Regions from separate parts of the Vibrio cidicii genome, predicted to be linked through region 1. Evidence: predicted binding sites of a transcription regulator. Region 1 holds the regulator's gene; each other region holds the start of a gene.
What was found. The regulator PurR, encoded in region 1, represses purine synthesis genes. The targets are predictions, from matches to a motif close to TNANGNAAACGTTTNCNTNA.
Positions count from the first base shown of each region.

Region 2: the regulator PurR is predicted to act here: its motif matches at 966-985, upstream of folD (bifunctional methylenetetrahydrofolate dehydrogenase/methenyltetrahydrofolate cyclohydrolase FolD).
Region 3: the regulator PurR is predicted to act here: its motif matches at 1,242-1,261, upstream of glyA (serine hydroxymethyltransferase).
Region 4: the regulator PurR is predicted to act here: its motif matches at 1,097-1,116, upstream of EWA64_RS13305 (NupC/NupG family nucleoside CNT transporter).

Region 1 is NZ_CP035921.1:2,872,947-2,875,150, reverse strand. It holds gene torD (molecular chaperone TorD) at 1-205, shown strand, start outside; gene purR (HTH-type transcriptional repressor PurR) at 510-1,514, shown strand; cyclic di-GMP riboswitch class I at 1,706-1,795, shown strand; gene EWA64_RS14130 (TfoX/Sxy family DNA transformation protein) at 1,914-2,204, shown strand, end outside.
Region 2 is NZ_CP035921.1:705,600-707,803, reverse strand. It holds gene folD (bifunctional methylenetetrahydrofolate dehydrogenase/methenyltetrahydrofolate cyclohydrolase FolD) at 40-897, opposite strand; tRNA gene EWA64_RS04180 (tRNA-Arg) at 1,101-1,177, shown strand; partial or broken gene EWA64_RS04175 (hypothetical protein) at 1,446-1,682, shown strand; gene EWA64_RS04170 (hypothetical protein) at 1,783-1,983, opposite strand.
Region 3 is NZ_CP035921.1:2,498,721-2,500,924, reverse strand. It holds gene glyA (serine hydroxymethyltransferase) at 1-1,186, opposite strand, end outside; gene EWA64_RS12470 (YitT family protein) at 1,533-2,132, shown strand.
Region 4 is NZ_CP035921.1:2,655,820-2,658,023, forward strand. It holds gene EWA64_RS13295 (lytic murein transglycosylase) at 1-74, shown strand, start outside; gene EWA64_RS13300 (LysR family transcriptional regulator) at 125-1,069, shown strand; gene EWA64_RS13305 (NupC/NupG family nucleoside CNT transporter) at 1,293-2,204, shown strand, end outside.

The DNA of each region.
Region 1 (2,204 bases):
TATCCGCTCGAATGAGCTGGAACAAGAGCGCCATATGGAAACCGCACTTGCCGAGCAGCAGCAGTTTATTGAAAGCATGCTGCTTTCTTGGCTGCCGCAATTTTACCAGCAGTGTATTCAACACGACCAATTTGGCTTCTATGCCAGTGTCGCAAAACTATTAATTGCATTTTGTAAACTGGACAGTGACTATTTACTTAGATAATAATTACAGGCTTATCAATAGAGCAATCACTCGAGTGAAGCTTAACCAATAAAGTGTGAACACGGATACAATATTCGCGTGCTGAGCTGGTTGCCTGCTGACGTATCTCGATATAAAATTGAGACCGCAAACGATAAAATATGAATTTAATGCAAACCGCTGAAAAACAGCGGTTTTTGTGTTTTTTTAGCTAAGCTGCTGCTTTTCTTGGGTCTCTTTCCATGTTCAAGACCGATGCAAAGAAAGGTAGCAAGAGCGTTACCCGGCCAACTATTCCCGCGGTAACCTTGGACAGGACAAGACTATGGCCACAATTAAAGATGTCGCACGTTTAGCCGGCGTATCAACCACGACCGTTTCACACGTGATCAACAAAACCCGCTTTGTTGCAGAAGCAACTCAAGAAAAAGTAATGAAAGCGGTGGATGAGCTCAACTACGCGCCCAGCGCCGTCGCACGCAGTTTGAAATGCAATACAACTCGCACCATTGGCATGCTGGTTACTCAGTCAACTAACCTCTTTTTCTCTGAAGTGATTGATGGCGTAGAAAGCTACTGCTACCGCCAAGGTTATACCTTGATTCTATGTAATACCGGTGGCATCTATGAAAAGCAGCGCGACTATATCCGTATGCTGGCAGAAAAGCGCGTCGACGGTATCTTGGTGATGTGTTCAGATCTGACCGAAGAACTGCGTGAAATGCTCGATAGACACGCCGATATTCCAAAAGTAATCATGGACTGGGGTCCAATTAGCTCACAAGCCGACAAGATCATCGATAACTCGGAAGAAGGTGGCTATCTCGCAACCAAGTACCTGATTGATAACGGTCACAGCAAGATTGCCTGCTTGAGCGGTCATTTTGAAAAAGCGGCGTGTCAGGAGCGAATTCTTGGCTTTAAACGCGCAATGGCAGAAGCGAACCTAGCGGTCAACGAAGATTGGATCTTAGAAGGTAATTTTGAATGTGACACTGCAGTACTGGTCGCCGATAAGATTGCCTCTTGGGACGATCGCCCAACCGCGATTTTCTGCTTTAACGACACTATGGCACTTGGTCTAATGAGCCGTTTACAACAACTCGACATTCGTATTCCCGACGACATATCAGTGATCGGTTACGACAACATAGAACTGGCCGAGTACTTTTCTCCACCGCTTACCACGATTCACCAGCCAAAGCGCCGTGTGGGTAAAAATGCATTTGAAATTCTCCTAGAACGCATTAAAGACAAGGAGCACGATAAACGCATTTTTGAGATGCATCCAGAAATCGTTATCCGCGACACAGTTAAAAAACTGAACTGAGAATGTTAAAAAACAGACGCCATTTCGGCGTCTGTTTTTTGTGTCAAAACAAAATCATTATTGTGACAAATAACCAGATACTGTCGCACACGAGTTTTTCCTCATTTCCCGCAAACTATTACCTGAACCAAGATCACACTTTCAATCCTAAAATGTGATGTTAGTCCAATAGAAATCGTATCCTTTAGCTGTCACGCACAGGGCAAACCATCTGAAAGGGTGGGACGCAAAGCCTCCGGCCTAAACCAAATACTGTTTTGGTAGGTAGCGGGGTTCCCGATGGCAAAAATGCATTACATTAAGTTGACTCTCTAATGACATCTTGTATGCATTGGTTTGCTAATCTCTCGGACCTGATTTATGGGTGGCGTAATTGTAATTACACCGAGATAACACATCATGGATAAACCGATACTCAAAGATTCGATGAAGCTTTTTGAGCAACTTGGTGCGATAAAATCTCGCTCTATGTTTGGCGGATTCGGCCTTTTTGCAGATGAGACCATGTTTGCATTGGTCGTCAAAGATCAGCTCCATATTCGCGCGGATCAAAATACAACCTCATTGTTCGAAAAACAGGGCCTTAGGCCTTATGTTTACAAAAAACGTGGCTTCCCTGTTGTTACCAAATACTACGCGGTAACCGATTCACTTTGGGACAACAAGACGGCATTGATGAGCGTCGCAAGA
Region 2 (2,204 bases), 1.1 Mb from region 1:
GGTCAAGTCGCCCACCAATTCAAGTAGGCCAAGGGAGGATTACTTGGTGTGGTACTGCTCGCAAGCCAGCATGGTGTTCTCAATCAGGCTTGCTACCGTCATTGGGCCAACGCCACCCGGCACTGGGGTGATGAAACTGGCTTTTTCGCGCGCCTTGTTGTAATCGATATCGCCAACCAACTTGCCTGATTCTAGGCGGTTAATACCGACATCAATGACCACAGCACCTTCTTTGATCCATTCGCCAGGGATGAAGTTGGGTTTACCGACCGCAACCACCAGCAGATCGGCTTGGCGTACATGGCCTTCCAGATCTTTCGTAAAGCGGTGACATGTGGTGGTGGTGCAGCCAGCCAGTAGCAGCTCAAGGGTCATTGGACGGCCAACGATGTTCGACGCGCCGACGATCACGGCATGTTTGCCATGAGTGGGAATGTTGTAGCGTTCAATCAAGGTCATGATGCCTTTGGGCGTACAAGAGCGAAGTTTTGGAATGCGCTGCGCCAAGCGACCAACATTATAAGGGTGGAAACCATCGACATCTTTTTCTGGGAGGATGCGCTCTAAAACCTGCGTCGTGTCAATGCCAGCAGGCAAAGGCAACTGAACCAGAATGCCATCAATCTGCGCATCGTTATTGAGTTCGTCAATCAGTTCCAACAATGCTTTTTCAGAAGTTGACGCCGGAAGGTCAAAAGACTTTGAAACAAAACCGACTTCTTCACACGCACGGCGTTTGCTACCGACATAAACTTGGGAGGCCGGATCTTCACCAACCAGAACCACAGCCAACCCGGGAGCGCGTAAACCTGCCTCAACCCGCGCTTTCACCCGCGCGGCCACTTCCGATCGAACAGTTTGAGATATGAGAGTTCCATCAATATTTTGAGCAGTCATGACTTTCCTTAAGAAATCAAATGGCAAAAATTCGCTGCGCATTGTCGCAAATTGTGAAATAAATATCTATACGCAAACGTTTGCCTTGTGGCGTTTTTAAGCAGGCGCCTTGATTGACGGACTTTTTTTCGCCACTTAGAACAGAATGTCTAGAAAATCCGTTGATTTACCGAAATGAACTCGTATAATCCTCTCCCTGTAGCGCGCCCTTAGCTCAGCTGGATAGAGCACGTCCCTTCTAAGGATGTGGTCGTAGGTTCGAATCCTACAGGGCGTGCCATTTATTTCGGGGCGTAGCAGGTTAGTACTTGCTACGCTCTTTTTCGTTTTCGAATGGGTAGCCAGACTACTCGTCAGTTCAGTTGACTCACTTAGCTGTTTGATAGCGCTTTCTTCTATTCGCCTCTCATACCATTTTGCTACTTATTTTCACCTCATATTTTTTCTAACTCATTAAACTATTTAAGTAAATTTTGATTTTCGTATCATCTTTATACTCAACATTATGATTATCTCTGCTTAATTTATAAATTGATGCTGAGGTTAAAATGAGCATGAGGTTTTGTGAGAAATGTGCCAAGCAAACAGAACATAAAGAGATCATCAAGCAGAAGCCATCAAAGTATGGCAAAAGTCGAAAAGAATAATTTAAAGCATTTCTGGAAGGTTTCTTCTCTGGTGTTGCCAGCCCTGCCGGGGCGTCGCTGGATCTGATTGATCGATATGTGGTCTGCACACAATGCGGCCAGCAAAGCCTAGAAAATCATGGCAGCGAGTTCCAGTGAGTTAGGAAGAAGAGAAGTCAATCTGTTGTGCTGAATATGACATGGGCTGGCAATGGATTCTGCATTGCCAGCTTTAGCTATTGTATTGTTTAGCGACAGGTTATTTACAATGCGGGCCCTGAACTGAAACGGCTTTTGCGTTGGAGTGATGATCAAACTTGACGTTGATGCGAACGCCGGCCTTCTCAAAAACCACATCGTCGAAGTCGGTCATGGCGATTTTATAGCCGTTGTCGGCAAACAAGCTCGTTACTTTGGTTCGTTGCCTGATTTGCAGTGCAGAAGTTAGTAGTTTATCCATTTTTGTTAGCCTCGTTGTTTTGTTGCAAGCGTATAAGTCCCTTTAAGTTTAATATGACACTGGTTTATTAACAAATTGCTACAGTGAATGGTTTGGGCGTATTTATGTAATTAATGGTGAATGGTTATGATTGAGTGCGCCTTATTGGAGGCCATATTATGAATAAGGTATTTATTTGGAAGGCAGATCTACATCTAGGGCGTTTGCTTCGGAGAAGCAGT
Region 3 (2,204 bases), 370 kb from region 1:
CATCGTTACCGATGTTATCTAGTACATCGCACATCCAATCAGCCAGATTGGTTGCATCAGCTTCAGTAAAGCCACGGCGAGTGATCGCAGGCGTACCAACACGGATACCAGAAGTCACAAATGGGCTGCGTGGATCGTTTGGCACTGAGTTTTTGTTGACTGTAATGTTAGCAGCACCCAACGCAGCATCAGCATCTTTACCGGTGATCTCTTTGTCGATCAGATCCACAAGGAACAGATGGTTTTCTGTGCTGTTAGAAACAATCTTGTAACCGCGAGCTTGGAACTGAGCCACCATCGCTTTGGCATTTTTCACCACACGTTCTTGGTACGCCTTGAACTCTGGTTCCATCGCTTCTTTGAACGCGACCGCTTTACCCGCGATCACGTGCATCAGAGGGCCACCTTGGCCACCAGGGAATACCGCAGAGTTCAGTTTCTTATACATATCTTCGCCAGCGTTTGACAAAATCAAACCACCGCGAGGACCAGCGAGCGTTTTGTGTGTTGTGGTGGTCACAACGTGCGCGTGTGGAACGGGCGTTGGGTAAACGCCTGCGGCAATTAGACCGGCAACATGCGCCATATCGACAAACAAATAAGCCCCGACTTTATCCGCGATTTCACGCATGCGCTTCCAATCAACAATTTGAGAGTAGGCAGAGAAGCCACCGATGATCATCTTCGGCTTGTGCTCAAGAGCAAGGGCTTCCATTTCGTCGTAATTGATTTGACCTGCTTCATCAATGCCATAAGGGATGACATTGTAGTGTTTACCAGAGAAGTTAACTGGTGAGCCGTGCGTCAAGTGACCGCCGTGCGCTAGGCTCATGCCCAACACGGTATCGCCAGGGTTAAGCAGTGCCATGTATACCGCGCTGTTCGCTTGAGAGCCAGAATGCGGCTGAACGTTTGCATATTCACAACCAAACAGTTGGCAAGCTCGGTCAATCGCCAGAGATTCGGCTTTATCGACATACTCGCAACCACCGTAGTAACGCTTACCTGGGTAGCCTTCTGCGTATTTGTTAGTTAGCTGAGAACCTTGCGCTTCCATTACACGTGGGCTGGTGTAGTTTTCAGAAGCAATCAGTTCGATGTGCTCTTCCTGACGAAGGGTTTCTTCCTGGATAGCTGCGAATAGCTCCGGATCGTAATCAGCGATATTCATATCACGCTTAAGCATCTGTATCTCCTGACTCAGATTAGACTGAAAGTTGCAAAAAAACTGTCGAATGACCCAACGCAAACGTTTTCGTCACCGTAATGGCGCGCATTCTACATAATTTGATCTAGGTCATAAAGAGAAAAGTTCACTTTTCTTATGCAGTTTTTTCATGATGACATTTGAGAAGATTCATCTTCACCGATGATGATGACAAGGATGCGACTTCAACTGTCAATTTTTGCGTTTTACACCCTGTAAAACAACAATTACATAGGTTTACCCTAATTTTAGTCGTCTAGCTACCGAAAAGATCGGCTTTTGACTACTATGCTCGCCCCTTCTTGCGCATTAAATTTAGGAACTGATGGAAAAACACTCACACAAAGAGGACTGGATTGCTATCCTAACTGGCACCTTTCTGGTCGCCCAAGGCGTCTTCTTTCTGCAATCGGCACATCTTCTTACAGGTGGCACTACGGGGCTCGCTTTGCTGGTGTCTCAGTTTACTCCATTCACGTTTGGATTGTTGTACTTTTTGAGCAACTGTCCTTTCTATTTGCTTGCGTGGCGACGTTATGGCAGACGATTTGCTTTTAATAGTGCGATTTCTGGCGCTTTAGTCTCTATTTTCGCCGATAACCTGTATTTAGTCATCTCTGTCGATAACATCCATCCGGTCTACTGCGCGATTGCTGGTGGGCTTTTCATGGGTTTGGGAATGCTTATCTTGTTTCGTCACCGTTCCAGTCTTGGTGGTTTCAATGTTTTGTGCCTTTATGTGCAGGACAAATTCGGTATTTCGGTTGGAAAATCTCAGATGGCGATAGACGCAGCGATTCTGGCTGCCTCGTTTTTCTTTGTGACGCCAAACACGATTTTACTCTCGATTCTCGGTGCGTTCGCTTTAAATCTCGTGCTCGCCATGAATCATAAACCCCATCGTTACAAGGTGAATTATTCTTGACGTCAAGCTTATGACATATTGTCCTGTTTTGGCCTGTGAAAGTGCTATAGACTATCTATAGTGTTCATGACG
Region 4 (2,204 bases), 220 kb from region 1:
TATTGATGAAGTGGAACCGCTCTCACTACTTCGCTCTGGCCGTTAGCCATCTGGCTGATCGCATTAAAGATTAACCACCGCTTGTCTCATGCATTGCGTGATGGCAAGCCCTTCTTACGACAACATGTTATCTGAACGCGCAGCACAAATGGTGGTTTTTTCCGCCTTGGTTAAACATCGCAACTTCACTCAGGCGGCGAAAAGCTTGGGTGTGTCGGTCTCACACGTCAGCAAGCAGCTTGCGTTACTCGAAGCCTCGCTTGGTATCAAGCTGATTCAGCGCACCACGCGCAGCTTTACGCCGACTGAAGCGGGGCTGAGCTTTTATCGTCATTGTCATCAGGTGGTGCAAGCGGTGAACAATGCGCAGTCTGAAATGGAGAGCCAGCGTGATGAGGTGGCTGGCTTGGTGCGCATCGGTTTGTCGCAATCTTTCGGTACCTTGCATGTGCTGCCCGCGATTGATGAGCTGCGTCAGCGCTACCCACAACTGCAAGTCGAGTTGCACCTGTTTGATTATAAAGTAGATATGTTAAACGAAGGCCTGGATGTGTGGATCACCAACCACGAGAAATTGCCAGAGGGATATATTGCCCAGCGTCTGGCCGATTGCCAATTCGTGCTTGCTGCGTCACCCGACTACTTAATGCGTCACGACACGCCTAAACATCCAACGGACCTTAGCGATCACAACTGTTTGATTTATCGCAGTTGGGAACGTGATTACACCAGTTGGGCTTTTCGCCGTGCCGACGAAGAATTATGCGTCAAAGTGGCAGGCAACTATTCCGTTGATTTGGCCGAAGCAGTGCGCGATGCCGCGATTGCCGGATGGGGCATAGGCTATCTTGCCACCTATTTGTTGGGTGATGAGTTTCGCAGTGGAAAACTGATTCAGCTATTACCAGAATGGCGCGCCAGCCAGCAAATGCCGTTTTATGCGGTCTACCCAAGTCGTCAACACATGCCCAAGAAAACTTCCGCGGTGATCGAATTTATTCGGCAAAAGATCGGCGCACCCTGTCACTGGGATCAAAAGCTATTGCCTTATATCACCATTGCGCATTGAGTGATTTTCATCACATATTATTTCTCAATTGGGAAACATTTTCCTTATATGGAAACAATGCCAAATAGCAAACGTTTATCTTGATTTTTTTCAAAGAGTTAAGTGTATAGGCGCTGGCCGCTGTTCTTCCTGTTCCACTTTATTAACATTCCCGACTTGCATCCCGCGCTTGTCACTATACAATCCGCGCCTTCCTTGTTCCCCCTCTCTCTGGAAACCTTCTATGAACTCTTTACTGGGTATTGTGGCCATTCTCGTTGTCGCGTGGCTATTATCTACCAACAGAAAAAACATTCGTTTGAAAACAGTACTGTTGGCGTTTTGTCTGCAAGTCGCGTTTGCCTTACTTGTGCTCTATGTTCCTGCGGGCAAAAATGCGCTGAATACGGTGACGGGCGCTGTGTCAGGATTGATCAATTATGGGCAGGAAGGCATCGCTTTTCTGTTCGGCGGTTTGGCAACCGGCGGTTTCACTTTCGCCATTAACGTGCTTGGGATCATCATTTTCTTCTCTGCGCTGATCTCGGGTCTGTACCACATTGGCTTGATGCCTAAAGTGATCAATCTGATTGGTGGTGGCTTGCAGAAACTGCTCGGTACGGGACGGGCTGAATCGCTCTCAGCGACGGCGAATATTTTTGTCGGCATGATTGAAGCCCCTCTTGTGGTCAAACCGTACCTAAAGCACATGAGTGATTCACAATTTTTTGCGGTGATGACCTGTGGTCTTGCCTCGGTTGCAGGTGGCACCTTGGTGGGGTACGCCTCACTCGGCGTGGAACTGAACTATCTGATTGCTGCTGCGTTTATGTCGGCGCCAGCAGGCCTGTTAATGGCCAAGATCCTCATGCCAGAGACAGAATCTTCGCCACAAGCGGCACAGATGGAAAATATTGAGATGCCAAAAGCCACCAATGTGGTGGAAGCGATGGCCGATGGTGCGATGTCGGGGCTACGCATAGCCGTTGCGGTGGGTGCGACACTGCTGGCGTTTGTCAGTGTGATTGCGCTGTTAAACGGAATCTTGGGTTGGATTGGCAGCTGGTTTGGCATTAGCCTGAGCTTTGAGCTGATCCTCGGCTATTTATTTGCTCCCGTCGCGTGGCTGTTAGGCATTCCTTGGCAAGAAGCGATC